Regions from separate parts of the Paenibacillus sp. EB106-06-01-XG199 genome, predicted to be linked through region 1. Evidence: predicted binding sites of a transcription regulator. Region 1 holds the regulator's gene; each other region holds the start of a gene.
What was found. Region 1 encodes LexA, which represses DNA repair genes until DNA is damaged. Its sites were predicted from a motif close to CGAACATATGTTCG; they were not measured.

Region 1 (10,696 bases):
GTTGATGATTTCCAATGGACCACTTTTGGTCAGCGCTTCGTTAAGGTCAGGTATCAAACCTTCCTTCGTTCCTTCAACCACATAGGAAGCGAGCCGTTCCTCCAGCGAAAGATTGGAGATCTTCTCTTTCTTCTCAACCTTTTTCTCACGGAAGGCGGCAACGAAGGCAGACAGAGTCTCATCATTCGTATTGTAAATCAGCTGTTCAGCCAGATGACGCTCTTCTTCCGGGATGGAAGCATAACGCTCTACCTTCTCCGTATTCACAATGGCATAATCCAGTCCGGCCTTCGTACATTCATACAGGAAGACCGAGTTCAGCACCTCACGGCCCGCTTCCGGCAGTCCAAAAGAAACGTTACTGATCCCCAGTATCGTATGCACGGAAGGCAGGGCTTCCTTGATCATGCGGATGCCATCAATAGTCTCTTTAGCAGAGCCGATATACTGCTCATCCCCTGTACCAACAGGGAACACCAGTGTATCAAATATCAGATCCTCTGCCGCCAGCCCATATTTGTTCACCAGCAGATCATAGGAGCGTTTGGCAACCTCCAGCTTGTCTTCCGCTTTAATGGCCTGTCCGGATTCGTCAATCGTGCCTACGACAATCGCAGCCCCGTATTTATGAATCAGCGGTGTAACCAGTTCGAATTTTTCTTCACCATCTTCAAGGTTAATGGAGTTAATAATCGCTTTACCCTGGCAATATTGCAGCGCCAGATCAATAACCTTGGGATCGGTTGTATCGATCATCAATGGAACCTTCACCTTTTTGACTACCAGCTCCAGAAACAGCTTGATGTCCTCGATCTCATCGCGGTCCGGATCCTGTACGCAGACGTCAATGACCTGAGCTCCACTTTTGACCTGTGCCCGGGCAATCTCCGAGGCTTCCTCGTATTTTCCTTCCACGATCAGCCGCTTGAATTTCCGTGAGCCGAGTACATTCGTACGTTCACCTACCATATAAGGACGGTTGTCACTCTCAACATAAACAGGCTCAATGCCTGATAATGCGGGCGGATGACATCCCTCCAGCTGGCGCGGCGGATAAGCTGCCAGTGTCTCAGCCATCGCCCGGATATGATCCGGTGTCGTTCCGCAGCACCCGCCGGCAATATTCAGCCAGCCCTTCTCGGCAAAACCGGCCAGCTTGCGGGCAAGTGAATCCGGTGACTCATGATAGTTCCCGTTCTCATCCGGCAGCCCGGCATTGGGATAGCAGCTAACTGCTGCCGAAGAGATTGCCGAGAGTGACCGGATATGATCGCGCATAAACTCGGGTCCGGTTGCACAGTTCAGCCCGATGGAGATCGGCTTCAGATGCTCCAGCGAGATATAGAACGCCTCAATATTCTGTCCAGCAAGCGTCGTGCCCATCGGTTCGATAGTACCCGAGATCATGACCGGCAAAGTGATGCCTGCCTTCTCAAAGGCGTTGCGGATCCCAATGCTTCCGGCTTTCACATTCAAAGTATCCTGGGAAGTTTCCAGCAGCAGGGCATCCACTTTGCCGTCAATCAGCGCTATAGCCTGCTCCTCGTAGCTATCCACCAGCTCCTGGAATGTTACGCCTCCGGTGACCGAAAGCGTTTTTGTTGTCGGGCCCATCGCCCCGATTACGTAACGCGGGTGATCGGGCGTTTCAATCTTTTCAACAGCATTTCTGGCCAGCCTCGCAGCTTCCAGGTTAATCTCCCGGGCCCGCTGAGGGATATCGTATTCGGCAAGCACAACCGAGGTTGCGCCGAAGGTATTCGTCTCGATCAGATCTGCGCCTGCTTCAAGATATTGCTCATGAATAGTCTGTATAACCTCCGGACGGGTGAGCACAAGCATCTCATTACAGCCATCCAGCTCATCCCCGCCAAAATCCTCTCCGGTAAGTGGCACCTGTTGAATCATCGTGCCCATTGCTCCGTCTAAAATCAGTATCCGCTGCTGCAAGCTTTCAGCAAGTGTGTATTTAGCCACTTCATATCCCCCCAGTAAAACATTAGAGTAAGTTTAGCAGAATAAAGCGGAATCGAAAAGCCTTCCTTTCCACTCTGCATAATAGTTTTTCTTTATAGCCAGCCGCTATCTCTATTTCATTATGGCTGCACTGTAAGTTCTTTAGTCGGCATAGAGTGCTGTGTTCTAGCTGTTACATGCGAAGTCACATCATATTTGCCTTCCTTCATCAGGATCGCCTCAGCTTTATATGTACCGTTGCCGGAGAGCTTGCCTTCAAGCTCCTGCTTGTCTTCTTCATTATTCTTATTCACAATCTCAAAAAGCACCGCCTTCGCATCATCCACAGCTTCACTCCCCTGGGAGACCACAGCCTCAAAAACCACCTTTTGATTTACCGATACGTCCACCGGATTCCAGCTCAGTTCGACGTGAATCGGCTCCATAGAGTGCTCTGATCCGTCATGCATATGGCTTGATTTCCCACTATTACCTGAACAGCTTACAATCATTGACATCGTCACAATCGTAAAAAGAGTAATCAGCTTCTTGGGTTTTATCATCCGGAGTCCTCCCGACCAAGGTAGAATTTATAATGATATTTCCAGCTTGTGGTTGCATTCTTTTACTATTATACACAACATATTCGCAATTTTAGAAGATTGCTTAAACTTTCACGCCTTTTTCGTGAAGTTAGTCATATACAGATGGATTATCTCCCTATTATAATTGGCCAACCTCTTTGTTTGAGCGCAAAAAAGCCAGCATCCCATTAGGGATACCGGCTTCTCAAAGGTTACACTATAGCGATTGTACCAGGGGGAGGAGCTCAGAGAGATGGCCGATTCTATAATCCGGCTGAATCTCAGGATTTGGTAATTTGCCGGTACGGTTGATCCAGACAGTAGTCAGACCAGCGGCCAAGCCGCCCTTAATATCCGTCGTGAGTTTGTCGCCGACCATGATCCCTTGTTCAGGGGTTATATCCAGCAGCGAAAGAGCATGCAGGAAGATATCCTTGTCCGGTTTTCCTTTGCCAAAGCTGCCTGAGATAACTACATGATCAAAATAGGGGATAAGCTCAGGCACTCCGTCGAGCTTCTCCTGCTGCAGTGACGGGCAACCATTCGTAAGCAGCAGTAGTTTCACCTTACCACGTAGTGCATCAAGCACCTGTAACGTCTCTTCATACATGTACGGCAGGCTACGGCGCTCGGCAGCAAACCTGTCTGCCAGCGTTTCGGCAAGCACCTCATCTTCGACACCGAGGGAGGCCAGACCACGCCGCCACGATTCTTTACGGTATACAGGAGCCAACTGTTGGAGCTTACGGAACTCCGGCTGTTCTCCAGCTGAGAAATTGGACCAAAGTGCTTCATAAGGATTAATCCCGATCATCTTTGTAAAAGGGAACGTCTCATAAGTTTCATAAAGATTCCTGGCTTCCCTGCGAACAGCAACTTCAAGCTCTTTAGGATCAATGGAGTCACCTGCAGCTTCACATGCATTGCGGAAGGCTTCTTCAACACTCCGTTCATCCCAGAGCAATGTATCGTCAAGATCAAATAGTACGGCGGTAATTGGCATTAGATTTCTCCCTCTCCCTACGCTGTTATATCTTCCTACTCGTGTACTACTTCGATGTTATTGGCTTTGCCGAACTCCTCCAGGCGTACACCCATGGCCTCAGTGTTATAGCGGTTAATCAGCTTGGAGAAAATCCACTGTTTGCGCTTGCCCTTATATTTAAGCACGACCACTCCACGGGACAAAGTGATCTTCTCAATATCTCCAGCTTGCAGCCAGCGTTCACGGTTATACTTAATCGTAGACACTCTGTTGCGCTCAACCTTCAGATACGGACGCCGGAAGAATAGAAGTGCCGCCAGCGCAAAGTAAAGAACGACGCCCAGCCAATTGGCAAGGATGCCGCTGCCTCTGGCCTCGTCGATCGAGCCTACCACCCAGAACATAATTCCAAGCAGCATTAGAACAACAGGAAATGCAATGTTGCGGCCCTTAAAGATATCACTATTTTTCGCAGCTGATTTTGACGAAGAAACATAAATGGAATCCTTGCCCTGCTTCTTTCTTTGCTTGTTGATCTGCTGTGTGTTGCGTTGAACCATTCTTTCCCAAGAACGGGCCATGTCAGTTCCCCCTAGTCATCCTGTAATATCTATGAAAAAGACACACTGGACTAATGTTTGAGTCCCTTGTTGCCTTGTTCATGCTCATCATTATCCACGATTTCAATAGTGTCGAGCTGGGCCCGGAAGTTGCTGCGGATGTTGCCCAGATAAATCTCGCGGAGCTTGGCCCGTTCAGCCAATTCCTCTTCACTCAGGCCGCCATTCTTCTGTTTGCGTGCCAGTTCATTGATGCGTGCGACCAATTCGTCAATATTCAATACTTTCCCCTCCCCTATAAATTCATTCTAACTTTGCCATGAGAAAAAGAGCTTGTCAAGGTCTCCCCCCTGAAAGCTCTTTACGTCAGTCTATACTGCTTATGATGAAGTTAATACACAGGCAATGTCAGTATATCTCCAGCCTGAATGTTCCCGTTCTTCAAACCGCTTGTTTTTTTAATTCCTTCTATATATACGACCGTCTTCATACCCGCTGGTTTGTTCTTTAGGGCGATACTCCAGAGCGTGTCTCCGCGTTCAACTACTACCCGCTTTTCCTGCTTCACTAATGATGCTGAACTCGCAAAAACATTACCAACAACTGTAAATCCCGATACAACAAGCATAAAGACCAGCATTAGCTTCACCAGATACTCTTTCCGGCATAGTCCTATGATCTCCGAAAATAAAGCGGCGGCGGATTGTTTCATTTCATTCATATGATTAGAAGCAGATTGTCCTCTAGTTGAATTAACTTCACCGGCCTCTTCGTAGATGCTGCGGTATGTACTGTATTTTAACATTGTCATCGTCCTCCAAACACTTGTTCTTACTTTCGAAAATAATATAACACGAACATGTGTTTTGATCAATAGATTTTTTAGAACAATTGTTCGCTTTTTTCCGTATCCATAAATGTGTCAGTTTTCAGCACCGGCATTGCCTTTTCCCGCCATTTTCAAACCGTTATTGGATACTAATATGGTAAAAGGCTACTATTTCCACTATTAATCTCAGATTGTTAGAACTTATGTTTGTACGAACGGAAGTTCTATGTTATAATTTTCCCAAACATACTATATGGGGTTGATTCCGATGTCAAAGATTTCGAGTCGTCAGCTGGCGATCCTGGAATTTATACGTAACGAAGTCCGTAGCAAGGGTTATCCTCCGTCCGTCCGGGAAATCGGTGAAGCTGTAGGCTTGGCCTCAAGCTCCACAGTGCACGGCCATCTGGACCGGCTTGAGAAGAAAGGCCTTATCCGCCGCGACCCTACGAAACCGCGTGCAATTGAGCTGCTCGGCCAGGAAGATTCCGAGAATGTACATCAATTCGTACAGACGGTTACCCGTATTCCTGTCGTAGGTAAGGTCACCGCCGGGGTGCCGATTACCGCAACGGAGAATATCGAAGATTACTTCCCACTACCTTCCCACTATGTGGGAGATAACAAGGTATTTATGCTCTCCGTTCTCGGTGACAGCATGGTGGAAGCAGGTATTATGAATGGTGACTATGTAATCGTCCGCCAGCAGCAGACTGCTGACAACGGCGATATCGTCGTTGCCATGACCGAAGAAGACGAAGCTACAGTCAAGACATTCTACAAAGAACGTGACCACATTCGTCTACAGCCGGAGAATCCGGCTTATGAACCCCTCCGTCTTAACCGCGTTACGATTTTGGGACGAGTTATCGGTCTCTTCCGCGATATCCATTAATATTTTTGTTCATATTTAAGGGCTGCTTCACTTGAAAAAGTGAAGCAGCCCTTTCCCCTTTTCAAATGGTCATTTTACTCATCACGAACATTTGTTCTGTTTATCCCATATAACAATTCCTTCGAACAGCAACAGCACTCCGCACATATTCTGATAGCAAAGGAGTGCTGAATCTATGCCTAATTATCGGATTATTGTTGATTTGTCGCAGCGCATGCTTTATTTGCTTGACAATAACATCGTTACCAGAGGGTTCCCTGTCGGTATTGGCACCATGCTTACCGTTACACCGGCGGGAGAATACACTATCATTAACAAACAGCCTAAGCCTGGCGGACCCTTCGGTGCATTCTGGATGGGTCTATCCAAACCACATTACGGCATTCATGGAACGAATGACCCTTCCTCCATCGGACATATGGTCTCCCATGGCTGTATCCGCATGTACAATGAGGATGTGCTGGCCCTTGCAGCAATCGTGCCTATTGGAACACGGGTTACAATAAGGGATTAACAGCATGGTGATCAGACAAAAGCAAAAACACCCTAAGGATCACAAAAAAATGATCGAGGGTGTTTTTCATTGTGCTTAATATGGGTCCTTCCTGTCTGCCGATTCATACCGGTCGCGTATTTCACGATTTTTAGCATATATGTACAAATCCAAAGCTATTATTCCTCTCCGGGCAAGTTTAACCAACAGTACGAATGCGTAAATACAAGCTACAACCGATATGAGCCACATCAATACGCTAAACACGCCAATACCATTAAGGAAAAAAATCTCACGATGCATAGACAACTTTCCTCACTCCCCTGTGTTCATAAATATGAAAATACCCCACCGTTTTGGCAGGGTACAGTTATTCCGTCATTATACTGTTGGGTGGAACAAATTGTATATGATCTTTATTTCAGCAGATTTGGCCTAGGCTCTATCGGAAAGGCTGGTTTGTTGTGTTTCGGCAGCCTCATCAGAGGAACCATGTCCGGGACCCAGCAAATTCAGCACAATCACACCAATGACGATTAAGGTTATTCCTATTACGCTGCCTGTATTTATTTTTTCTTTCCAGATCAGTACCGAGATAAGAACTGTAGCTACCGCCCCGATTCCAGACCAAATTGCATAGGCCGTATTTAATGGAATAGTCTTCAGTGATAACGACAAAAAGAAGAACGAGCAAATAAAACTAATCAGCATTACGATTACAGGAATAATTTTGGTGAATCCTTGCGATGCTTTGAGCATCGAAGTTCCTACAAGTTCGCTGGCAATGGATATCGCCAAAAACAGATACGGCACTTACTTCTCCTCCTTTACTCCGTCCATCAATTCTTTGTAAATGCGTTCTTTTAACTCCTGATCTGGCGGTGCCAGTCCAAACTTTTCTGCAAACCAGAGTCCGTCGGTCACCAGTCGGGCAATGGTTGCACGAAGTGGATCCACACCGTCATTTTCAAAATTGTGTTGCCATTCAGCATATTTCTCCTGCATGTTTGTCAACAACCCTGGATTCGTAAATAAAGCTGCTGCCAGCACCGAGTTCATGTCACTGCCTTCTCCAAAACCATAAAAAGTAGATTCAATGTACGCCCTGCTCCATTTACCAGCTTCTCGCTGGTCATGCTCTACACGGCTCTGAACATCTTCCGTAAAGTTTCGGGTCAGCTCATCCACCATACCGGAAACCAGTTGTTCCTTGTTAGGAAAGTGATACAGTAAACCGCCTTTGCTCACGTTGGCCGCTTTGGCCACAGCTTCCAGAGTTAAGTGCTCCACCCCTTGATCACGAACAATGGAGGAAGCCGCTTGCAAAATCATTTTTTTCTTAGAGCTGTTGTTATGTACAGTCACCTTATCACCCCCATTTGAACTGTACCGTCTGGACGGTTTTTTGTCAAACCAATATAAGTATAAATAACCTGACTACTCCGCAAGCAAAAATATATTGTGAATACGCTATCCGCTTGCAATGCCCACAAAATGGGTAATAACTACCATATAGTTTGAAGATCAGCTATTCGTTCCGCTATTGGCCGTTCTCTTTAAGTTTGGTTACGCGCATATGTCTTATCCATACTTATGTAAGGTGAATGAATGGGCTATCCTAGAGTTATACAGGAATTCAACCTTACAGGCGGGAGGAAAAAGATGAAAAAGAACAAACCATTCTATACAATTTGGTGGTTCTGGGTGGTCTTAGTAGCCGCCGGCATCATAGGGTTGGTTACCCTCGGGAACGATGACAAGTCAGATGATCATACTTCTTCGATTACGGCGCTAGCAACACCGATGGTTACTGCCAAGCCAACAACTGAATCAAGTCCATCTCCAGCAACAAAACCAACGACTAAGCCTACAGCAGAACCTACAACTGCCCCACCCCTTTCACCTTCAGCCGAACGAACTGTCAACGCCACTCAAGCAACGTCTGCTGATCAAGTACCTTTATCTGCTGACGAGGTGCTGGCTTTTACTGCCAATCTTACAGGTAAAACTTTTATAAAAGACGTAAACGTCGGGACAGACAATATAACGGTTACTTTTTTTGAGACTTACCAAGCATATAAAGAAGCGAACCCAACCTCCGGCATTACAAAAGAAGATTACATCGATTACTTTTCTACAGGCGACCAAATAAACAAACTGCTCATGGAAGAAACAAGCCGATTATTTGCGCAATTCCCCGGAGCTGCTTCGATTGACATGGTGATTCCCTACGATGGGAAAATCTATTCCGTAGCTCTCACGCAAGGAGAAATCGAGCGATTTTATAACGTGGACTTCAGTACACTGGCTTCCAATGAGATATGGAGAGAGAAAGTAAGCAATCCACACTTCAACAAAAGAGACCGGCAACAATTCGTTGAGCAGTTCATCCAAGTAAATTAATAAGTAGTTTGTGATGTACACCGATTAATTGTATAATCTACTAAATATTAACTAGGAGTGACCGCAATGAGTAAACTCACGCGTTCAGACAAAGCTATCGTTTCCTTTTTACTTGGTTTCGCCTCCGTGTTCATTATTGCATTCTTCGTAATTCGATATATTGTGCAAAATGTTTCATTTGCTCCATAAAATCCATAATCACTTTCGGCACCTGTATGGGAAAAGCTTAAACATAGACATCAATACCCCGTCATTATAAACACTGACGGGGTATTGTTCGTCAAAGGATGGTGAACTATTTTCCAGTTACAGTAGCCGTAAAGACTAAAGGTCCGGAGACAAAAGCAGTAGTTGCCGGAGTCTGATTCTCAATGATCAATTGATAGTTTTGTACACCCAGTGGCGCTGTTTCTACAAACAATTCTTCAAGTGTTATATTATTATCAAAGACATTAGTTACCAGATTATAGTAAATTTCAGTACCAGCCCGCCAAATACGCACAAGAAGTCTAATATTTCCGGCTCCGACTAATCTAACACCAATTAAGGCCCTTAATTCCACCCTATGGTTAAATGACTTGGGATTTGCAGGGTCAATAAACACCGACAACGATGCAATCTGTACGCCTCCACCATTATTAGGAATAGGCAAACTGATACCATTAGTAATAGGAGTTACAACATTATCACTATACGCAATAACCGTTTCTGCCATTTCATCATCTCCTCCCAGTTCTGCTTTATACTATTCTTGGGAGATGTTAATGCGTAGATTAATAACACCCGGCTAAACATCTTTTTTAGTTATTGCGCTAAGTAAAACTGACAGGATCGGAGAAAAATAATGAATAACATATTAATAGTTGAAGATGATATCGCTTTGAGCGATGGTATTGTAAAGAATGAAATCACAGGTATGCAAAATACAGTAGTAGTGATTGGCGGAACACTTAGCTTGATTATTGGTTTAATTGGTGTACTGATTTGCAAATGCGATATTAACTAGTATTTTGACCCGTCGCCAGGAATTTGCCATATTGCAAAGCATTGGTATGACCAATAAACAATTGAAAACAATGCTTATCTATGAAGGGCTGTACTTTGTACTTGGTACCAGAGTATGCTCAAGCTTATTAGGAAGTCTATCCTTACTCTTGATTGCAAAACCCTTTACTGATTTAATGTGGTTTATGAGTTATAAATTCATTATCTGGCCCTTGCTCGGTGTACTGCCTATTCTATTATTACTTGGAATCTGTATTCCACTAGCCAGCTATTCTCTAAGCGGCAGAAAAAGTATTTTGGAACGGCTTCGGACAGCTGAATAAATAGCTAATTTCTCTTACTTTTTTTATCTTAATACAAACAATCTATCATTCACTCTCATAAGCTGTATTAGCTACATGAGAGGATAGGTGAAATATATGAGTATTCAATTTTTAGATATGCGTATTGCCCAAGATAGTACATCTGATACACCAGCGTTAGGGCTAAGTTCATCTTCTTTTCCCTACACGTTTGGAGATATAGGATTACAGACAACAAGTGTTTCCCCTGAAAATGTTGGCTTGGTCCGGGTGACACTAAATGCGTATGCCCGGCTAACGTTATCCGCTTCTTCAAGTTCAACTGTCGTCCCTAATGCTACCTTTACCATACTGCGAAACGGTACTCAGATCTTTTCCACCGTCTACCAAAAGCCAGCTACGCAATTTGAGTCTATCTATGAAATGAGCGGACTGACCGCCGTTGACTACCCTCCTGCTGCAGATGTACTTTCAGGTCAACTCAGATATACCATTTATGTAGTTACTAATTATGGCATTACTTTAGGAGCAAGATGCTTCAGTGGGAGCGCAGTAGCAGGTAATGGGTAATGATCTTTTTAGTTTGTATCCCCGGAGACTACGGGGATTTTTTATTTAGTCACTCTCATCTAACTTGATCCAATCCCAATCATCCTCTGAGGCCCGCAGTTTTATACCTCGGCG
Region 2 (10,696 bases), 320 kb from region 1:
CAATGGTATCAAACTGTTCCAAAAGCCCGGAAAGGGTTGGTCTGGCTGTCTCGGTCATTGCGTCTCCCCCTCCCGTAGCAGCCGAAAAGTCATTATCTCTTGACGACTTTAATGAATGTCACATCGCTCTTTGATGCTTCTATGCCCGCTTGTACTCCTGATGTTAATGAATCCAAGAGCTGACCTATCATGGGACCGTACCCTGAAGGTTTCATGGATATTGGAATGAGCGATCCTAAAGTAAAGGCTATTGCAGTAAAGAAATGTTCGGCCTGGTCAGGCCCCGCATCGATTGCATCTTCAAATTTCTTTGTAAGCATTCTGATGATATCCTCTGACCGCTGTTCTGTTTCCTCTTTTGTCATTGTCATATGGCACGCTCCCTCTTTGTTTTTTCTTTCCACGCCTTGTCTCCTAGGCATTGTACCCAAGAGACTTCGTAATGCCGTCGCCCTCGTACAAATGAGACAAAAAATCCAGTGGCCCGTTCGTAGTACATTCCATTGAGTAAGGGCGATGCCAGCTTTGGAGCTTTTGGTTTCGGTGGATCAATAAGCGCAAATAGATCTAGCTGCTGCACCGCGTTCATCGTTCAGGCCTCCGTTCGTCTTGAATGTAAATATAGGGATAGGCTGCTTTGATCACCCGAAAGCCAGGATTGCCTCGAGCGTAATAATCTCGCACCTCTCTTTTGAATGCCTCTTCATCGACTGGGCGTAAGGCCCATAACCGCTCGCCTATCATGCTTTTCCAAATACGCTCTCCAAGTGGACCGTTCATCTGTTGGCCACCTGAACCACGGCGCCGGTGAGCTCCTTTATTTCCTTTTGGAAACGTTCAGCGTCGCTGTTTCCATCGGACAGGTGAAGCAGCCAAATCTCCTCAACATTTCGGGTATCATTGGCTTTCAGAAATTCCTTTACGTGCTCTAGGCTGAAATGTGAGCGCAGCAACCGCTTTTTCTGCGCGGGGTGAAGCTCTCCGTCCAGCACACGACGATTAACGATATCTATGGAATAATTGCACTCAATCATGATGTGTGTGAGTCCTTGGAACTTGTACCGGCAATAGTAGCTGTCGGTCAGAAAGACCAGCTTATCGCCGTCTTGGTTGGCAAGCAGGAAGCCCAGCGGCTCCGCTGCGTCGTGTTCGACGCCAAATGGCATAATCGTCCATGATCCGACGATGAAGCTTTTAAGCGCAGCCACAGGCCGCAGACGATGCCCCGAAAGGTTAAGGGCATCCGCTGTGCCTTGACTGGTGTACACCGGAATCCCGGTGCGCATTATGTCAGCTGCAGCACGACTGTGGTCGCCATGCTCATGAGTGATCAAGCACCCGGCAATGTCTGTCATGCGAAAATTAAGCGCCCGCTGAATCGACTTATAAGGAAACCCGGCTTCCAGTAGCAAGGCAGTCTTCCCATCCGTAATTCGGTAGGCGTTGCCGGCGCTACTGGAGCCGAGACATTGGATACTAATCATAGGCTAAAAGAGAAGGTCATCAGGATTTCCGCTAGACGACGAATCCATTGGTGGAACATCCCCTGAGAAATCCTCCGAATCATTGACTGCCCCTGAGTTATCTGCAGAAGGCTTATTCTTTACATCCGGCTGAGTGTCGGGCTTCTCCTGTGAAGGTAGCTCAGGTTCTTCTGCAGTAGGCTTCACGGGAGGGACATTGGGTATATCAATAGGTTCACTATTGGCATTCTCCGAAATCTCACGGTGGACCGCAGCAAAATCCGGGTCAGAAACTTCGTTGTGAAGCATCTCAACAAAGGCGCTGCCGAAATCCTTCGGAATTTTCTTCACGACATTGTTTCGCATCTTCCGGATCAGCATGGATTCACGGCTTTGATACTCACTCCAGGCAGGGCTGATATATTCTTGTAATTCAGGATCATCAAGGGATCCAAGACCCAACTCTTTCGCCCGTTTTAGGATTTCAGACTTTTTCGCCGAAATCTTCTTTTTCTGTTCAGGGGTCGCTTTGTAACGATCAGCACAAATCCCAAAGGTCATATTCATCATGCTGTTATTCATGTGGGCAATGAGGTTCTTCACTACATCCTCACGCTCAGAAATGTAAAAGTGAAGCGTCTTATCCGTGTGAAGGATGGGGTAAACAATGCGCACAACCTCTCCTTTCCCGGTTGGTGCCCACACCGGCGCTTCATAATTCACACCACGGAATTTTGGATATTCAAAGTGATCATCTTCCCTCACAAGCCAATATGGATAAACTTTCTCGACGTTCCGTCCGAAGTTGGACAGGATAGCATCATTGCCATCCCCTTCGATTCCCATTTCAATTTGCTTCTTCCAAATATCCTTTTTTTCTGGAGTGGTGATTTTTATGTTTCGAAGTTGGAAGTAGACTTCGCGCGGGCTTGCTGAAGCATTGAGCTTCAATGAAGCCACGTTCAATAGAATTTGAGTTACATTGTTCTTATCAAGGTCAGGGTTGTTCCAGTCGATCCCCTTGCTGTCCAATACCGTGTTAATGGCTGAAATAGCGTTAATAACGCACTGCTTGGAATATTGGTCCATATTGACGCCATTGCTCATAAGCTGGCTCTCAATCATAGGTGCAAATGTGTTTGTTATCTTTGCAAGGCCTGTTTCAAACGGCTTTGTGCTCAATTAAATCGCCTCCAGTGTATTAATCGCAGTAAGACCGGTTGCAATGAGGGCAACCCGTAACCAATTCAGTACCGGCTTTTTCGACTGTAATTCCGCTGGTATACGTACCACCATTCCAACCAGTTTTTTCGATTGGGGTATAGATGTTTCTGTGACAGCTCCAGCAATTTCCTGACTCTGGCGCAAAGTGTGGCGCTTCGTTTTCTTGACAATATTTTTTCTGTGCTGTGATGCTTTTCTGAGCGTCGTACAATTAAATCGCCTCCTTATTTCTTTTCAATTACTCTGATCACGTAACTTTCATAAGTGACGCTACCATCTTGGAGATAAATACGGCTTCCACTTACACCAGCGACTTTAGCGGTAAGAGTCCTCCCATCAGGAGTGCGATACTCTATTTCATCCCCCATCCATAAGAGCAATCAGATCGCCTCCTGCACAGCAGGAGTCTCAATGCGCAGCTTCTTATCTGCTTCACTTACAACCAGCCGGATCACTTGGGCATCCGTCCCGATCAACTTTGTCACGGCCTCAGCGTTATCGATAAAGATCGGGGCCGAAAAGCCGTAATGAGCTCCCAAGGTGTTGATGATGTCCAGGCCGACATTGATCCGAGCAGCATTATTCAGCCCGCCTTCGTACGGCACGCCCTTATAGAGTGTGTCGCAGACCTCTTCGAGTCCGCCGTTAACCTGTGTCTTAAAGAGACGAAATCGGGCAAGCTTGAACTTGCTGTTAATCTTGGCATCCAGTATAGAAACCTTCGTCTTGGTGAATTCTTCGCACAGATACAGCTCATGCTGCAGACGCTCATATTCCGCTGCCAAACTGCTCTCCTGCTGTTCCAATTCCGCAACACGTTGCTGCGCTCGTCGTATACCGTCAAACTTGGCCAGATCGCGCTCCATGTCCTCGACTTCCAGCCGCAGCCTGCCGATCTCTTCCCGGACACTTGCAGCCGCCGATTGACTAGATTGCCGTAAAGTTACGATTTCCTGCTTCAGCTGACTCGCCTCGGCAGCCTTGCTGGCATACTCAGGATCTGCTGCCGGGTCCTTGACGCCCGCCCGCAGATCAGTAAGCTCGGCTTCTGCCGTACTGATTTCTGCTTGTAGGATAGCCAGGGTATTGTTCAGTTCATCAATATCGCTCTGCAGCCGCTTAGCTTCCTGTTCAAACTTCTCAGCATCGGCAACAGCAGCCTTCCCATCTGCATTAATCCGGGCTTTTCGGTCTGCCAGCCGCAGATTAAAATCAGCCTCAGCCTTTTCATGTGCCGCCTTAATCTGCTCCTCCGGAAGATTCTGGCCGCAAGTCGGGCAGTTCGCATCATGATGATGTTCGAATACCTCTTCTTTCAAAGCGGTAAAATCTGCTCGGAGCCGGTTTGCTTCCTTACGACAACCAGCAGCCAAACGTTCATTCTGTTTAATCCGCTGCTGCTTATCTTCGATGTTTCGGCGGTACTGGTCGAGCTTCGTGTGCTTAAGGTTGACGGCGTTCCGCTTCTCGGTCACCTTATTCAGCACCGATGATTGCAGCCGGTTTTTGATATCGATCTGCTCTGCCTCAATCTCGCGCAGGCGCTTCTCCTTTACAGCAACCTCGCCGCCGGAGAGAATCCGGGAAACCTCTGCCTCCCGGGTCTCAATCCGGCTTCGCAAGAGCTCCACATCTTCCTTTAGGAGATCTTCGTCCAATTCAGCAACGTCAGGCATCTGTCTCTGAACCTCGCTGATCCGAACCGGTAGTTCCTTAATTTCCTTGTTAATAGCTGCACTTCGAGCGGTGATAACCTTTTTATGTGCTTCGATTTCACGGCCAGCCAAGATCGTAGGAAGCTCGGCCAGCTCCTTGTTACTATGAATGACCTCAGCATCCGTAAGATCGCCGGAAACCTCCAGCAGCACCTTGCGGCGTTCCTCCTTCTTCAACACTCCATTGAAATATGAAGGGCTGGTTAGCAGCCGGAATAAATCTTCCTTGATAATGGAGTCAGCCTCAACTTGAAACTCTCGCATGCTGAGTGGGACGCCATCAACGTAATAAGTGGTGGTGTGGCCCTCGAAACTTTCCACCGGCGCGCCACGTTTCTTCGTCCACTTCTCGGCGTACACCCTCCGGAATATCCGCCGGGTGCCATCCACCATGAGCGAGCCTTCAATTTCGTGTTCCAGTTTGTGCTGCTGAACCATGCCGACAATATTCAGCTCTTTGATCTCGAATTTCTGTTCTGTACGATTCTCACTGTCTTTGCCGAACAGGAGCCATAGGAAACCGTCGAATATCGTGGTCTTGCCTGTGGCGTTATCTCCAAAAATGTCAATATCCCGACCATTGGCCGGAACATCAAATTCCTTGATTCCTTTGAAATTACGGAGCGTCAAGCGCTCCAGAACGATACGTTTCAAGCGATTCCCTCCTTAGCTGCCGGAGTAACCGGCTGCGGGTATTTGATGCTATCCAGATAAGAGCGGATAGCATACTCCACTTCTGCAAGCTGATCAGGATCGGCATGCAGTTGGAATGTTCCGGATTGTTGCCGGATAGTAAGCACCGACGGAGAGTAATTAGTAGGAGGTTTAATTCCAACCTCGATGCGCTGACCACTGATGTCAGCAGAAAAGGCAGTTGACATTCCAAGCACTCCCTCTTGTTTAGTGCGCCCCCACCTGTTAAAATGGGGGCAAGTGAATTATTGAGTTTTCAAAGAACAGTGATAGCCCATGCCAGTGGGCTATTTTTCGTTGTCTTCATGCACAACGATCTGACGATATTCCACAATTACAGGAGCGTTTTCAATACTGACGATCAATTGACCATCTTCATCAAGAACCCAATACTCTGAATGCACATGATCGGGGTATGCCTCGCCAACTTGCTTTATTTCAATGATTGCTTTGTCGTTGTGTTCACCACCGACATTGAAAATAAATGCCGGTACCGAAGCTACTGTAATAGATTGAATGACTTGCATATGCTGCCGCCTCCTTTCATATGTACTTGATGCGTCAGCCGCATCTTGGAATACCGGAGGGAGGAAGGTTACTTCTAAGCTCCGATACTCCAAGACAGGGGCCGAAGCCCTTGCTTGTCCTACTTAATCCCAGCGGCTACCGCCATTTGCTGAATAATTGCCCGGCTGTATAACTTCCCTTCAAACGGAACCAAATCTTCTTGGCTTCCAGTGATCGCGCAGCCTGGCGCATACTTACGGAAGATAATTTTGTCGTCGTCCACAAAAATCTCCACAGGGTCCTTTATCTCCAAGTTCATGGTGCGACGTAATTCAATTGGTATAACGATCCGTCCAAGCTCGTCCAATTTGCGTACAATTCCAGTAGATTTCATATAATTAAGCCTCCGTAGAACTATTTATTTTTTGATAATGTTCTGAAAAAGCAGTTTGAATCTCAGAGGGGAGATTAGTGGTGACCTCGTCCCATGTTTCATAAGTAGCTTGGGCAATATCCCGTTTCCGCTCCAGCTCCAGAACCTCAAAGCGAGTTGATAATGGAGAATAAAGTGATTCGCGGAACAGTCTTTCTGCGGCAGCCTTTTCATCGCTTACCTGTTTAAAACGTTCAGCCAGCGCCTGACCAAAATTTCTAATCTGCTGCTCGGTCACGTCGCCCCCTCCTTGCGCTTTTCACGCTTCGGGGTTAAAATGGACATCAAGAGACTCTCTAACCGAGATTTCAAACCAAGTGACTGCCCTAGCCGGCGGTCATTTTTCATTTCTTCTCTTGCAAAACGAATCATGTTATTCAGATATTCCTCGGCGTTTTCAGCCTTCCCGGGCAACATCCTTTCCGGATTCTTCCGAATCATCTGCAGGTTATGAGCTGCATGCTGACCGGCTTCCCTTGCCTCAGTAACCAACTGCTCTCTTTCCAAAGCACTCCCTCATTTCAAATATTTTTTAACCTTCAGCTCAGCCCGGTGCTCCTTCCAAGTCCCCAACCAACTAAAGGAATACTCTTTACACAGCACGGCAGCCAAGTGGGTTAGTGCTGTGATTGCCTCTACCGTCTCCATGAGCAGTCGTTTAATCTGCTGACGTTCGGTATCATTAATCTGTTCATTCGTCTTGCTGATTGGAGCGTGTCCAGAAGCGTCCAGCACTTCCCTCATCTCCTCAAGCGTTTTGAATAACACGCTGGCTCGATGTAGGTCCACATTATCCAGCCAAGGAGCAGAAGCACCACCGGTGACTTCCGCCGCCGCAGCCAGGAAAAGTTGACTATCATCGTAATGTTCAACCGCTGCTCTCATGACCGGCTCGGAAGCTTTACGGGTTCCTTTAACAATTTTCCCGATCTGAGAGCCATCAACGTGAGCGGCTCGTCCAGCATTTGCTAATGTGTCTCCCCTGCGCTGCATGACATCCTTGAGCGCTTCAGGAAAATGTCCAATTGCCAATCTGGTTTCACCTCATTTGTCCAATTTAATGGGATGCTATCGGACAGAGGCCTGATGTATGATGTTGTTAAGCAAATCCCCTTGCCGTATCCCCCACCCGCCGTTGCCGGTACAGCTCGGCGGGTTTCTCTCATGCGGTATCCCGCTTGTCTTGCACTTCCTCTGAATGATTCGGAATCGGTGCCTCCTTAACGATCTGTAACGCTTTGACCATTTTGCTCATGTTCGGCTCATAGGTAGCTTTGTATTCGATACCTTTTGGATTCTCCACGCCAACATCCCCTTAGTTGAATTTAATGAGTACATACCGGGAATAGCCTTGACCATGCTCCCGATAATCCAGAACCCAGCCTTCACGGATCAGCCGGGTCGCTTCTTCGGCCTTCCGCGTTTCCTTCACTTCGCAGATGTCTTGGATTTCCAATCAAATCACCTCCTTCTCAGAATCTCCAGAAATACACTGAACTTGTACTTTTAAACCAGAAAAAAGAAAATTTATGTCTTCTTCAAGAATTTCAGATACCTTGAACGCATCCGAAAGTGACGGATTTGAATAACCATTCTCCCAGTTACTTACACTTGCCTTAGAATAACCAAGCAATTCTGCAAGTTGCTCCTGAGTGAAACCCTTCCTCTTTCGAGCCTGTGTCAAGGATTCATTTTTCATGTCGTTCACCTCATTTGTACACCATTCTTGTACTTATGGTGTTGATTATAAAGTACAGGATTAGTGTATGTCAACTCATAAATACAAGAATTGTGTACTTCATTTATTTTAGTTGTTTCTAAATGTACAATATACTTGTACTTTTAATTTATAGGAGGGCTAATATTGTTCCGAGGAGATCGACTTACTAAATGGAGGAAGATAAGAAAACTAACTCAAGAGGAACTTGCCTTAAAAATAAAAATGACAAAATCCGCAATAAGCAATTATGAAAATGGACACAGCACACCATCAGATGAAACTCTTGTCGCGTTAGCTGATTGCCTTGATGTAGACACCGATTATTTATTAGGAAGAAGGGATACACCGAACATCGAAACAAACATGTCCTTTTTTGGAGGTCCCGATAATTACACTCAAGATGAAATAGATGAGATGGAAGCTGCCCTCATACGCTATCGGGAAATGAAGAAGCGAGCTGCCGAACAAGCAAACAAATAGAACAAATGAGCAACTCCCCCAACCGATGGGGAATTAGAGTGAGGTAACGATTATTGTTCATACTTATAGTTTTTTTACTTCTTGGTGTTCTATTTAAGCGAGAGATAAAGACAATAATATCATTTCTATTCCTTGGTTTTGTTGTAATGTACTTCTGGGAAGATATAAAATTAATTGCACTGATACTATGCATACCTGGTTGTTTATTAACTCTGTATTTAGCCGTAGTCTCATTTTTCACAAAAGAAAAAGCTAAAGCATTAAAATACTTATTAATTTCATTGTTATGTTTTATTCTTCTGGCAGTATCTTTAGCTAATGACGATTCTAATAAGCAAACTATGAAAAATACAAATATAAATGGGATTTATTCCCTTAACACCTAAAAGAATGGTATTATTTCACTCACAAGCCAGCAATGGCTTTTATTTTCACCATCAAATAGAACATATGTGCGCATAAAGGGAGGAAGAAACATGGATTTTTACAAATACTTCAAAACCCCTCTGGAACAATGGATTGAGGAACAATATCTGTTAGGTGGTATCCTGACTCCACACGATCTTGATATAGACAAGATCGCTATGATCTTCGGAGTAGACATCGTTTATTACGACAATAGCCCATTTAGTGAGAATGAGGATAAAGTCATTTTTATTGACAGGAGAGATGACTACATAGAACAGCGAAAAACCTTTTTTCACGAGCTTTGCCATGTCATCCGTCACTCCGGTGATCAACGTTGGATGCCAGAATTATTTCGCGAAGCCCAAGAGAACGACGCAAACCGATTTGCGCTTTATGCAATGATACCGTTCTTTATGCTTGAACAGATGCAATTGCCAGTGAACCGAAGTGAAGTTATTAGCTTACTGGTCAGCGAATTCCACATTTATCTGGATTTTGCTAAACTACGCCTTAATCAAATTCAAGATCGAATAACCGAGTCAAAATTCATGTCTACCTTTACATATGCTGGCCACTCTCCATCAAGTCTCGATACAACCGTTTACGAATCCCCTGTGACAGGCCTCGACTACCTCCATCAGCCCCGTATTCGTTCATTGTATGGGTTAGGGGATCTCTCCCGCCCGCAAGCCTTGATCATCGAGCAACGTCAGGGATTCAAATGGGACGAGCCGTTGCTTCTCAACGTGGAACGAAATTACAAGCTACATAACTCTTCATTCTACCGATCCAGGCAGGATGCTACTGTCCTTCCCGGGGATATCTCCCTCCCTCCTCAAAGAGGGTACGTGAAGATTAACTTATCCCGTGTTGCCTGGCGGCACGGTCAGACAGCCACACGGCTGTATCTGCCTATGGAAGCCGTAGACGATGCCATCAATTTTTAATGTGGAGGAATTATAAATGCTTAATTTTACAAATGCATTGCATGAGAAAGATGTTGTTGTTTATGCACGTGTATCTTCAGATGATCAGCAGGAACGAGAAACCATTGAAAATCAAATAGAATTTGCTCAGAAATATTGTGAGTTACATAATTTGAATATTGTAGGCTGGTATAAAGATGATGGAGTTACCGGCACAATTGGCCTAGATCAGCGTGAGGACGGAAAACAGCTGCTGGATGATGCCAAGTCAGGCCGTTTCAAAACCGTGCTCATCTACAACATGAAGCGTCTTGGCCGAAAGGCACGCGTCACACTTGATGCCATTTACCAGCTCGAAGAACATGGTGTTAAAATCAAAAGTATGACTGAACCTTTTGATACTGGCGACCCAATGGGACGATTCATTATAACTGTTTTAGCCGGTCAAGCTGAGTTTGACCGTGACACTCTCCTCGACACATTATGGCATGGAGCAAATCGTCATGCTCGATTAGGGAAATGGCTTGGTGGAATTGTCCCCTTTGGGTACCGAGTCAATGAAGAAAGATTTCTTGAAGTAAATGAAGAACCTCTTCCTGGCAAACTAGATTTGTCTGAAGCAAGTATTATCAGACTGATGTACCATCTTGTAGCTAATGAAAAAATGTCAACAGTTAAAGTTGCAGATTATTTTAATTCGTTGCGAATCCCGCCCTCATATGTTGTTCATGGTAGGAAGGTAACAAAAGGTAAGCGCAAAGAAAACACTGCCGGAGTATGGAGCCCCTCACGAATCAGGAACATGATTGTTAATCCAACTTACAAAGGCATCCATGAATACGGAAAACGAGCGACTAGAGAAAGAGAACTAATCGTGCGTGAGGTGGCATCAATTGTATCTGTAGAAACCTGGGAACGGGCTCAACAAGCTTTAAGGAATAATCAAATTGAAGCTTTCCGAAATCAGACCAGATTCTACTTATTACGTGGGGTTATTAAGTGCGGATGCTGCGGCTTGACATATTATGGCGGCGCCTTTAATGGACCTAAAAGGAAACAAAAAGCTTATTATATGTGCGGCGGAAAGACCGCTTATAAGGGACCTCTTCAGGGCAAATGTTATTCCA
Region 3 (10,696 bases), on a different contig from region 1:
ACTTTCTTGGATACAACAGTAAAAGGATATGAAGATACGGAAAACGCGATAAAAAACAATGCGAGCCAATTCAAATAACAGCTTCTGAAGCAAGGGTAATGGACAATGTCCGTTGCCCTTATTAGCACTGAACCAGGGATAGGAGAAGGAATATGTTGACTAACGGAGAGATTCTTGGAGGAAGATATCTGGTAGAAGAGCTTATTGCCAGAGGTGGCATGGGTGCTGTATACCGGGTACGGGATACCAGATTGAATCGTAAGATTTGGGCGGTTAAGGAAATTATTATCGATTCTGAAACCGATGGCAGCAGCTTTCTGGAAGAAATACAGATTCTCAGCAATCTGTCCCACCCGTACATCCTGAAGATAGCGGATTATTTTGAGCCGGATGCTGAAGGAAGAAGTTATCTGGTGATGGAATATGTGAACGGGCACACGATTGAAGAGATATATGGGGATAACAAGACACCGATAACGGTGCAGCGCGCGCTTAAATATGCCGTGCAGCTGTGCGAGATTCTGAATTACTTACATGAACAGCCTAAACCGGTGATTTTTCGTGACCTAAAGCCTTCAAATATTATGGTGGATGAATACGACAATTTGAAGCTGATCGACTTCGGAATTGCAAGGACCTTCAAGAAGGGGCAGTTAAAGGATACAGTGGCATTAGGCACAATGGTGTTTGCAGCCCCGGAGCAATTGGAAAATGGGCAGACGGATTTCCGGACCGACTTGTATTCACTTGGTGCCACACTTTACTTCCTGCTCACCGGTGGAAAATATTATTCTTCCGTTCACTCTACCTTTGCGCTCATCTCTCCTGAGGTTCCATTGGAATATGTGAAACTGATTAAAAAATTACTTGAAACAGACCCGGATCAAAGGGTTCAAAGCGCGCGTGAAGTGAAAAAACAATTAGAAAACATCTCTAAATTAATGATCGGTAAAACACCGGTCGTTGAACCGACGGTTATGATCAATAATCAGGATGGGGCTTCACCAATGACTGGAGATTTAACCGGGGGATTAGTCCCCAGGGAAAAATATACAGTACAGGCTACGCAAAGCACTCCGGCATTGATTATTTACCTCATTGATGTTAGTGCTTCAATGGGGTTGGAAATGAATAATGTCAGAAGAATAGATTTGGTGAAAAAAGCATTGGTTTCTACCATAAAGCAAATGGTCTACCGCTCCACTAAGGGTAGCCGGATTGCAGCACGTTATCGGATCGCTATTCTTCCTTACAGTGACGAGGTAGACGATTTGCTGGGAGGCATCAAGGCGATCGATCAAATTGCCAGGACGGCGACGCTGCCAGAGCTTACACCGATGCGATTTACGGATACAGCACTTGCGTTTCAAAGAGCTGAGGAATTGCTTCTGGAACAGTTGCCCCTTATGCAGAAGTGTCCGGCTCCATTGATTTGCCACATGACTGACGGTGTGCATACCGGGGAGGACCCCGAACCGGTGGCCAAACGGATCATGGAGATGAGTGTGCCTGATGGGAATGTGCTTATTGAGAACATTTTTATTAATGATCATTTTCTTGAAGAGCCTGTTAACGACCCGCGGAACTGGAAGGGGATTCTGCCCGGAATGAATCTGAAGGATGACTATGCGCTGAAACTCAGAAACATGTCTTCTGCACTTCCGGAAAGCTACCGTAAGATGATGACTGAATTCTCTTATACTCTGCAGAGCGGAGCTCTGATGATGCTGCCTGGCAGCAGTCACGAAATGGTGTCTTTAGGCTTCCAGATATCTGCGTCTACTCCGATACGATAGGACAGTGATGCTAGAGATGAGATTATTTCAGATTGACCAACGATTGGAATATCCTCTGTCGTCACTGCAAGCAGGACTGTTTAACATACGCTGCACCTATGCCCGTTCCAGAGAGTCACGGCAGGGAGATGATATGGGGCAGGACTATATAACCTATAGAGTAACGGATGACAGCATCCTGTTCTGTGTATGTGATGGGGTCAGCCAGTCCTTTTACGGAAATTTAGCAGCAAAATACCTAGGGGATTCTCTGCTGCAATTCATGTCTGAATCCGATTGTTTTAATTCTGCGGACAGCGAAGTTGTAAAGTACAAGTTATCTTCAGGCTTGCAGCAAATGACCGCCCCGGCTACAAATATGATCAACCATTATGAACTCCCTTCGCATATTGGCGGCCTCTTCCGTGAAGTACTGGAGGAGAAACGCTTGAAGGGCAGCGAGACTACATTTGTATGCGGGAAGATTAGCTACACGGCTGACAGCAACAAGGGTCAGATCACCGTAGCCTGGCTGGGAGATACAGCTATTCGTCTCTTCGATCATGGCACTGAGATTCCAGGCTTAGTAAGCGGGTTTTCCCAATGGAACCGTTGGTCGACTTGTCATGGTGTTATGGGAGAAGGGCCTTCTATTCTGTCTATGGATCTTGCAAAAGGTTCCGGTAGACCGAATTGTATACAAGTATTCACGGACGGACTAATGGGGTACAGGAATTGGAAAAGGTATCCGGAAAACGCGGAACTTCGACAGATGATCGAAACGTCGTATAACCATGTTGCCAGTGATGATGTTTCTTTTTTGGAAATTCGCTGGAATTAATTGTTGGTTAGTTCTAACCATTTGAGTAGGGCTGCCAAATAAGTTGAGAAAATAAACTATACATAAGTAAAACGGACATTTGTGGTGATCGTCCTTTATTTAAGTATAATACAAAATATGGTAAGCGGGATTCTGATAATATACTTTTAATCTGGATGTGGTCCATAGAATGAAGCCCTAAGAGCAAGATGGCCAGCAATAAAGCTTTGATGCTCCACAGGGGCCGGATACGAAACGGGACAGCTCCGCCTCTGCCATCGCCGCCTGCGGCCTGCTGGAGATAGCCGGACAGATGGATGCGGGCGATCCGGAGCGCCAGTTTTTCCTGGACGCTGCGGAAGCATCAGTGAAGTCACTGGCAGAGCATTATTCCACTCGGGGTGCCGAGGAAGCGGAAGGTCTGCTGAAGCATGGTTCGTACTCCGTCAGAGGTGGCGAGTCCCCGGATGACTACACCATCTGGGGTGATTATTACTATCTTGAAGCATTGATGCGGCTGGAGCGGGGCATTCCGGGATACTGGTACGAGCGGTAGCCCGGAAGCAAGCTTGCTCTTTCAAGCTGGAGAAGCATAAGCAAGAGCACCTGGATGGGTGCTCTTTGTGCTTTTAGAGCAGAAGCCTCCACTGAAAAAACTACCTGCTGGCGAAACGCCTTTCTCTTCGTGTGATCAGAAAATGTGTACTGTAAATTGTCCTTATCGTTCTCGCTGAAACGAATCTCGTCCTTGTAAGGGCGACGCAGTTGTTTCTACTTGGTGCAATTCACGCCGCTCCTTGCTCTTCAGTCGTGCAGTTTGCGCCTGTTTAGCTGTGAGCGCCGGTACCGCCGCAGTGCCCCCGTCCATTTCCGGAAGTTGCTTCCAGTAGCGTTTGGGCATCAGGGAGGAACGCAGCCGGTCGTTGCGGCGCTCCTGAATACCGATGGCAGTATAGAATTTCTTCCATAGGCGGCGATAGGCCTCCTCAGCCGCATCCGGCTCCGGGGGTATCCATTCCTGCAGTGGAATAATGGCCTCTTGCCCGGGCTGATGGATCAGTGCCATGCTATGGGTCTTGTCATAGATCATGAAGCTTTCGCCCTGAAACCGGTCGCAGAAATGCTCCTGAATGACAGGGAGCACGTAGTTGCGGGGTTCAATCACCGCTGCCATGACCGGACCGTAAACGGAAAACCGCACAAAGCCGAGAAAGAGATGCCCTTCCCGCCGCAGATGCTGTACCGCCTTCTGCAAGGCGTTCACGGTATCATCGGCAAGCATGTCCATAACCTTGCGGCCATGCGTGAAGCCGAGATACAGAAAGTTCAGCAGCAGCAGTTCCTTGTCTGGCGTACATGTCCAGAATCCTAAACGGACAAGCTCTTCGGCCTCAGGACAGATGCGCAGAGGTATGGAGCGCAGCACCCGGCCTGCTTTGGCGTTGTCGGTCTCAATCCATTTGGATTCCAGCAGCATGCCTTGCCCTTCACCCTCCGAATGTATGGTGAGCGGAGTTTCTTTCCATTGGTAGCTCTCGAACACGCAGCATAGCAGGCCCTCAAAGCTGCCGTCATAGGTATAGGCCAGAGCGGCCGTCTTGAACATCAGGAGGATTCTCCTTTCCTCAGTTCTGCCGCTCCCGCTGCAGGCAAGGCTGCCAAATACGTGTCATCGAACAGGGAAAGCTGCTCGTACTGCGGCTGTAGAAACGGGGACAGCTCTTGGCCGGACATGAGTGAACGAAGCAGGGTATGCTCGCCGACTTTTAACCCCTCCAGCATTTTTCCCTTACAGGTAATGAAAAATTGAGCGCGCTTCAGCACGACACCGAGCTTCTTCAGCGCGTAAAAATCCAATGTCCCCGCCCGCCGGGCTTTTACAATCCGCTGAGCACTCCTTACGCCGATGCCCGGTACACGCAACAGCGTTTCGTACGGCACGCGGTTGATTTCGACCGGGAACTGCTCGCGGTGATTGATGGCCCAGCTGCATTTGGGATCAAGCAGCGGATTGAAATTGGGCGCTGCTTCATCCAGCAGCTCCTTGGCCTGAAAGCCATAGAAGCGCAGCAGCCAGTCAGCCTGATAGAGCCGGTGTTCCCGCAGGAGCGGCGGTTTGGTGTCCAGGGAAGGCAGCAGCGAATGCTCTACCACGGGGGTGTAGGCAGAGTAAAAGATACGTTTTAGCCCATACTTCCGGTACAACCCTTCCGTGAGGTTAAGAATCTGGTAATCGGTGTCCGGTGTTGCGCCAACGATCATTTGTGTACTCTGCCCGGCCGGTGCGAAGCGGGGAGCATGGTTGTATTTGACAATGTCTGAAGAATTCTCATTTATCTTCTCTTTAATAAGGGCCATCGGTTTCAGAATGGACTGTTTGCTCTTATCTGGTGCAAGCCGGCCAAGACTCTCCTTAGAGGGCAGTTCGATGTTAACGCTCATGCGGTCGGCGAGCAGGCCGAGTCTGGACAGCAATATATCATCTGCACCGGGAATCGCCTTCACATGGATATAGCCCCCGAAGTGATGGACATTCCGCAGCAGCTCCAGAGCGGCAATCAGCTGCTCGGTTGTATAATCGGGGTTACGCATAATGCCGGAGCTGAGAAACAGGCCTTCTATGTAATTGCGGCGGTAGAACTGCATGGTGAGGTCTGCGATTTCCTCCGGTGTAAATGCAGCCCGGCGTGTCTGGTTCGATTTGCGGTTGATACAATAGGCGCAATCATAAACACAGCTGTTCGTCATGAGCACCTTCAACAGTGAAATGCAGCGGCCGTCTGCCGCAAAGCTGTGGCAGATGCCCATACTGACGGCATTGCCCATACCTCCGGCCTGACTTTTGCGGTCCGATCCGCTTGAGGTACAGGCCACATCATATTTGGCCGAAGCGGTTAAAATTTCGAGTTTATCCATGATATCCACGTTCATATCCCCCTCACTTGGGAAAAGTATAACCCGAACAAGTGTTCTTGTCAAAATCAAACAAATACATAAAAATACACATATAAGGGTGTCCTTTCGTGTCAGCGCATATGCGGCGCAGCGCCGTGCAACAAAGACGCAGGATTTTGCAAGAAAACGCAATACTATAGTTTTAGCAAGGTTTTGCTTATAAGATTAGTTGTGAAAGGAGGATGCAGCATTGAACGTACTATTTGAAGCCGATTCAGCATTAGACCGGGGTGTCGCCAAAGTAAGTACCCATCCTGCGGAAAAGGAACATTGGGGGAATATTAAAGAGGCTATTCATACTGCAGAGAAAAAGCTTGTAGTGATTAACGCGAAAAATGACCGCCATGTTCAAATCGGGTGGAGTACGGTTGCTGTAATTGAAGCGGAAGACCGCATGTGCAGCGTACGTGTAATTACCGGAGAAAGGTATTTGCTCAATAAACGGTTGAAATATGTCGATGAAAGTCTGGATTCAGCCCTTTTTATGAAAATCAATAATCAAACCATTATCAATACGGGCTATATTAAAGAGTTTTCATCCACTGGCAACGCAAGGATTCAAGTGGTGCTCACGGATCATTCCAGTTACTTTGTCAGCCGCTATTACATTAAACAATTCAGGGGGAGATATCATGATTAGCCAGTTCAAGCATTCTTTTTTTCAAGTATTTACGGTGACATCCTTATGGGTAACGTTACTGTTAACGGTGTTTTATAGGGACCAACCGATCAGTATGGTATACCTGTGGCATGTTGCGGGGATTGCTGCAATATCGGCCGTATTATTTGGAATTATGTACGATGCCCTATGGAATCATTTCACCTTAAAGCCGTTCTGGAATATTCTGATTTCCTCCATTATTACGATAGCGGGCGGAATGCTGATTGTCTGGTTATTTTCACAAGATATGTTTCACGTTATTCTGCCCTGGTGGCCCGGAATGCTGTTATTGTCGGTTGTAATGCACACCATAGCTTTTTATTTCTACGCTAGAATAGACAGCCGAAAAAGAGTGGAAGAGCTGAACAAGATACTGAAATAGGCTGCAGCGGGGCGGGGGCTAAAAGTGTTATTCCCAAGGAATCAGTTACTCCTGGCTCTGCAACCCTAGCCAAAATGTATGCGCATTCCTACTTATGCTATAATAGCATCTAATAGTAGATTAGATTGATGGTTTAGGCTGAGTGGGTTTGCCGATTTGTGAAAATTAGGTCAGGGGTGTTGCAGGGATGAGAGGATATAACATTTGGCGTCCGTTGATGCTGATATTGGTTGCGCTGCTTACGAGAAGTGTGGTTACGAACCTGTGCCTTCTGTTTGGCATGGACAATGATTCGGCGACCAGCGTCGGCATGATCGGCGCGATTATAGCTGCGTTTGTGATGTATAACCGGATGACGAAACAACGGCGTAAAAAATAAAAATCAGGCCGCCGGGGACCTTGTCCCTTGGTGCTTTTCCTAAACACCCGCTCCTGGAGCGGGTGTTTAGGAATGTCTGGTGGATGAACAAGCCGAATATTCACAATATTAAATGATGAAACTTTGCTTTTATAGAAGCTGAGCTTGTATATTAATATTAAGTTGTTGAAATTAGTATAGAGATGACAATAGGGAGAGAATACATTGAGCACACAAAGTTTTGGAGTTCCATTAGAAGGGTTTGCTGAATTCAGCAGAGTCGCCGCCGCAGAAGGTGCAGTGCTGTTAAAGAATGAAGGGCAAGTTCTTCCGCTTCAGGCAAGCGACAACGTTGCCATTTTTGGCAGAACCCAGGTGAATTATTATCGCAGCGGAACCGGTTCGGGCGGCAGTGTCCATGTTTCACATACAACCAACCTGCTGGATGGTCTCCGGAATAAACAGAACATTTCCATTAACCAGCCATTGGCAGCTGTATATGAAACGTGGATTGAGAGCAACCCGTTTGATAATGGCGGCGGGGGCTGGGCTGCAGAGCCGTGGCACCAGAAGGAGATGCCTTTAACCGATGAACTGGTGTCAGAGGCAAGAGCTAAATCCAATAAAGCTATCGTAGTGATCGGACGTACGGCCGGGGAAGACCAGGATAATGCCAACGAGCCGGGAAGCTACCAGTTAAATGATGAAGAAAAAGCGATGTTGAAGCAGGTGACGGCCTATTTTGAGCAAACCGTCGTGGTGCTGAATGTCTCCAATATTATCGATATGAGCTGGTTGAACGATGAAGGTTATGCGCACCCCATCCCTTGTGTGATTTATGCTTGGCAGGGCGGTATGGAGGGCGGCAATGCGATTGCCGATGTGCTGGCCGGAGAAGTGACACCCAGCGGTAAATTAACCGATACGATTGCTTATTCCATCGAGGATTATCCCTCGACCCGTAATTACGGCAATGAACTCAAGAACTTCTATCAGGAAGATATTTATGTGGGCTATCGTTATTTTGAGACGTTTTGCCCGGAGCGGGTTCAATTTGAATTTGGATATGGTCTATCGTATACCCGGTTTGAAGTGAAGCCGGAAGAAGCCAAAGTGATCACCAAGGATGGAGAAGCCTACATTGCTATTGAAGTGAACGTATCGAATACGGGAACTGCCTTTGCGGGAAAAGAGGTCGTTCAGGTCTATTATGAAGCGCCCCAAGGCAAGCTGGGCCAGCCGGCCAAAGCTTTGGCTGCCTTCGTGAAGACACAACTTCTCCAGCCTGGTGAATCGCAGCGTCTGACTGTAAGCTTCCCTGTTCATTCGATGGCCTCTTACGATGACGCCGGGGTGACTGGTCATGCTTCTGCTTACGTGCTGGAAGCCGGGACATACCGCCTTTACGTAGGAACCAGTGTTAAAGCGCTGGCCGAAGTTGGCGTGGAAGGACAGAGCGGTTACAGCGTGGAAGCTCTTCAGGTTGTGGAGCAGCTGCAAGAGGCGCTGGCGCCGACAGAGAGCTTTACAAGAATGCACCCGGGAGCCCGCAAAGCAGACGGCTCTTATGAACTTGCCTATGCAGAGGTGCCAAAACAAAAGGTTTCTATGGCAGAACGCATTCAGAGCAATCTCCCTGAAACCTTGGCGCAAACCGGTAATCAAGGATATAAACTAAGAGATGTCCATGAAGGAAAGGTTAGCATGGAGGCGTTCATCGCCCAGCTTAGCGACCAGGATCTGGCGGCGATTGTCAGAGGCGAAGGCATGAGCAGTCCGCTCGTTACACCGGGTACGGCTTCGGCTTTCGGTGGGGTAAGTGATCAGCTGTTCAGTTATGGAATTCCGGTTGGCTGTACCGCAGACGGCCCGTCAGGCATTCGCATGGACAGCGGGCAGAAGGCGACACAGGTTGCCATTGGAACCTTGCTGGCAGCAACCTGGAATGCTGAATTGGTTGAAGAGCTGTACGTCATGGAAGGCCGGGAGCTGTTAAGCAACAGTGTAGATGCCTTGCTGGGACCGGGTCTGAATATTCGCCGCAGTCCATTGAACGGGCGCAATTTTGAGTATTTTTCGGAAGATCCGCTGATTTCAGGGGTTTTTGCTGCAGCCTGCACCCGCGGGATTATGAAAGGCGGATCGAACGCTACACTGAAGCATTTCGCCTGCAACAATCAGGAGAAGTACCGCAGTAAGGTGGATGCGATTGTGTCCGAACGGGCGCTCCGCGAGATTTATCTGAAAGGTTTTGAAATCGCGGTAAAACAGGGTGGAGCCAATTCGGTTATGACCTCCTATAATCCGGTGAACGGGCATTGGGCGGCATCTAACTATGATTTGAATACAACGGTTCTTCGCGGAGAATGGGGCTTCAAGGGCATCGTGATGACCGACTGGTGGGCGATCATGAACGATGTCGTGGATGGGGGTCCTGCTGACCGGAAGAACACAAACTGGATGGTCCGTGCACAAAATGACCTGTATATGGTTGTCAGCAACTATGGTGCGGAAACCAATGTCTGGGGAGACAACACGATTGAGTCCCTGGACAATGGCACCCTGACCCGTGGGGAGCTGCAGCGCAGCGCTATCAATATTTGTGAGTTCCTGATGCAGGCACCCGTGTTCTCCAGAGAACAAGTGATTGCAGAAACGGTTGATGCCTTCAAGGCGAATCCGGCTCTTCCCGCTGGGCAAGCACAAACTGTAGCTGACAATGCAGTGGTTCAAACGGCTGCAACCGGTTCGACCTTCATAAAAGTTGACCAAGCGGGTGTATACCGGATCTTTGCAAGCGTCATGTCTCCGGATACAGAACTTGCTCAGAGTGCAAGCAATATGACTCTAAACGATCAAGTGGTGACGACTATTCAAACCAATGGAACGGACGGCAGATGGATCACGCTAAAGCTCGTGAAGATTGAGCTGGAAGCAGGCCTCTATGAAATGAAGTTTGATTTCGTCAAACCAGGCATGCAGATTAACGCGATCGAATTCAAACAAGTGTAAATGCTGCAAAGAAACTAACCATATGAAGTACAGGAGAGTGCCCCTAGGGGTGCTCTCTTTTTGTTGATTCCTGAATAATATAATGGCACTTTGATAATGAGGGATTTATCCGTCTAATTCTAGTCTGAAATCTTTAAAATCATTATTATTCTTCAGCCCAGCGGATTGTTTATGGATGTCCTGTTATGCATACATTGGGGAATGACAGCAAATAGTATACTCAGGAGAGGAGGCTAATCATGCTAAAACACTGGATAAAAAATGTGTTGAGACCAGCGAAAGGTTCCAGCCAAGATGCGGAAAAATCCAAACATCAGGCCTTAAACGAGCCTATAAATGCTTCATTAGCCAGTACCCTATGCACACTTAAAAATAGACTGGGTCAAAGCCCTGACTTTACCATCCGGGAATTTTCCGATAATCCTGAGCACACCGGGCCTCTTGCCGTTTGTTATATTGAAGGGCTAATCGACCCAGGTCTGTTATCCGATCTTATTGAAAGCTTAGTTAAAGAAATAGCCCATACATCCTCTAACCGGTTAGAAGAACATCTTGCAGCTTCTTTATTAAAAAAAACACTGCCTGCAGGAAATATTCAAATGATTGATTCGCAAAATCAGATCTATCAAGCTGTCCTTACAGGCAGTGCCGTCATTATAATAGATGGTTTACAATCTGCTCTGGCTGTCTCCATTGCCGGCGGGGTCAGACGGGCCGTGGAAGAACCCACTTC

Region 2: AC3WT9_RS00755 (ImmA/IrrE family metallo-endopeptidase) is a predicted target of LexA. The motif match lies at 8,679-8,692, and genes of this name have one in related genera.
Region 3: AC3WT9_RS31485 (putative DNA modification/repair radical SAM protein) is a predicted target of LexA. The motif match lies at 5,555-5,568, and genes of this name have one in related genera.

The regions. Positions count from the first base shown of each region.
Region 1 is NZ_JBYTDQ010000001.1:462,062-472,757, reverse strand. Features, by position in the region: gene metH (methionine synthase) at 1-1,917, opposite strand, end outside; gene AC3WT9_RS02435 (FixH family protein) at 2,097-2,519, opposite strand; gene AC3WT9_RS02430 (HAD family hydrolase) at 2,758-3,543, opposite strand; gene AC3WT9_RS02425 (hypothetical protein) at 3,579-4,106, opposite strand; gene AC3WT9_RS02420 (DUF896 domain-containing protein) at 4,157-4,366, opposite strand; gene AC3WT9_RS02415 (LysM peptidoglycan-binding domain-containing protein) at 4,477-4,890, opposite strand; gene lexA (transcriptional repressor LexA) at 5,183-5,809, shown strand; gene AC3WT9_RS02405 (L,D-transpeptidase) at 5,985-6,323, shown strand; gene AC3WT9_RS02400 (DMT family transporter) at 6,738-7,115, opposite strand; gene AC3WT9_RS02395 (TetR/AcrR family transcriptional regulator) at 7,116-7,667, opposite strand; gene AC3WT9_RS02390 (hypothetical protein) at 7,965-8,705, shown strand; gene AC3WT9_RS02385 (hypothetical protein) at 9,001-9,420, opposite strand; partial or broken gene AC3WT9_RS02380 (FtsX-like permease family protein) at 9,610-10,033, shown strand; gene AC3WT9_RS02375 (hypothetical protein) at 10,130-10,582, shown strand.
Region 2 is NZ_JBYTDQ010000001.1:138,213-148,908, reverse strand. Features, by position in the region: gene AC3WT9_RS00830 (DnaD domain protein) at 1-58, opposite strand, end outside; gene AC3WT9_RS00825 (hypothetical protein) at 93-404, opposite strand; gene AC3WT9_RS00820 (MBL fold metallo-hydrolase) at 777-1,484, opposite strand; gene AC3WT9_RS00815 (SRPBCC family protein) at 1,488-2,645, opposite strand; gene AC3WT9_RS00810 (hypothetical protein) at 3,068-5,056, opposite strand; gene AC3WT9_RS00805 (hypothetical protein) at 5,053-5,283, opposite strand; gene AC3WT9_RS00800 (hypothetical protein) at 5,383-5,622, opposite strand; gene AC3WT9_RS00795 (AbrB/MazE/SpoVT family DNA-binding domain-containing protein) at 5,742-5,996, opposite strand; gene AC3WT9_RS00790 (hypothetical protein) at 6,001-6,273, opposite strand; gene AC3WT9_RS00785 (hypothetical protein) at 6,270-6,542, opposite strand; gene AC3WT9_RS00780 (XRE family transcriptional regulator) at 6,552-7,067, opposite strand; gene AC3WT9_RS00775 (hypothetical protein) at 7,198-7,338, opposite strand; gene AC3WT9_RS00770 (hypothetical protein) at 7,351-7,491, opposite strand; gene AC3WT9_RS00765 (helix-turn-helix transcriptional regulator) at 7,492-7,734, opposite strand; gene AC3WT9_RS00760 (helix-turn-helix domain-containing protein) at 7,900-8,235, shown strand; gene AC3WT9_RS00755 (ImmA/IrrE family metallo-endopeptidase) at 8,712-9,590, shown strand; gene AC3WT9_RS00750 (recombinase family protein) at 9,607-10,696, shown strand, end outside.
Region 3 is NZ_JBYTDQ010000014.1:86,738-97,433, forward strand. Features, by position in the region: gene AC3WT9_RS31455 (pore-forming ESAT-6 family protein) at 1-78, shown strand, start outside; partial or broken gene AC3WT9_RS31460 (serine/threonine protein kinase) at 153-902, shown strand; gene AC3WT9_RS31465 (vWA domain-containing protein) at 1,008-1,796, shown strand; gene AC3WT9_RS31470 (hypothetical protein) at 1,813-2,616, shown strand; partial or broken gene AC3WT9_RS31475 (glycoside hydrolase family 88 protein) at 2,822-3,151, shown strand; gene AC3WT9_RS31480 (TIGR03915 family putative DNA repair protein) at 3,314-4,201, opposite strand; gene AC3WT9_RS31485 (putative DNA modification/repair radical SAM protein) at 4,201-5,511, opposite strand; gene AC3WT9_RS31490 (LytTR family DNA-binding domain-containing protein) at 5,741-6,190, shown strand; gene AC3WT9_RS31495 (hypothetical protein) at 6,183-6,593, shown strand; gene AC3WT9_RS31500 (hypothetical protein) at 6,781-6,972, shown strand; gene AC3WT9_RS31505 (glycoside hydrolase family 3 C-terminal domain-containing protein) at 7,177-9,963, shown strand; gene AC3WT9_RS31510 (spore germination protein) at 10,203-10,696, shown strand, end outside.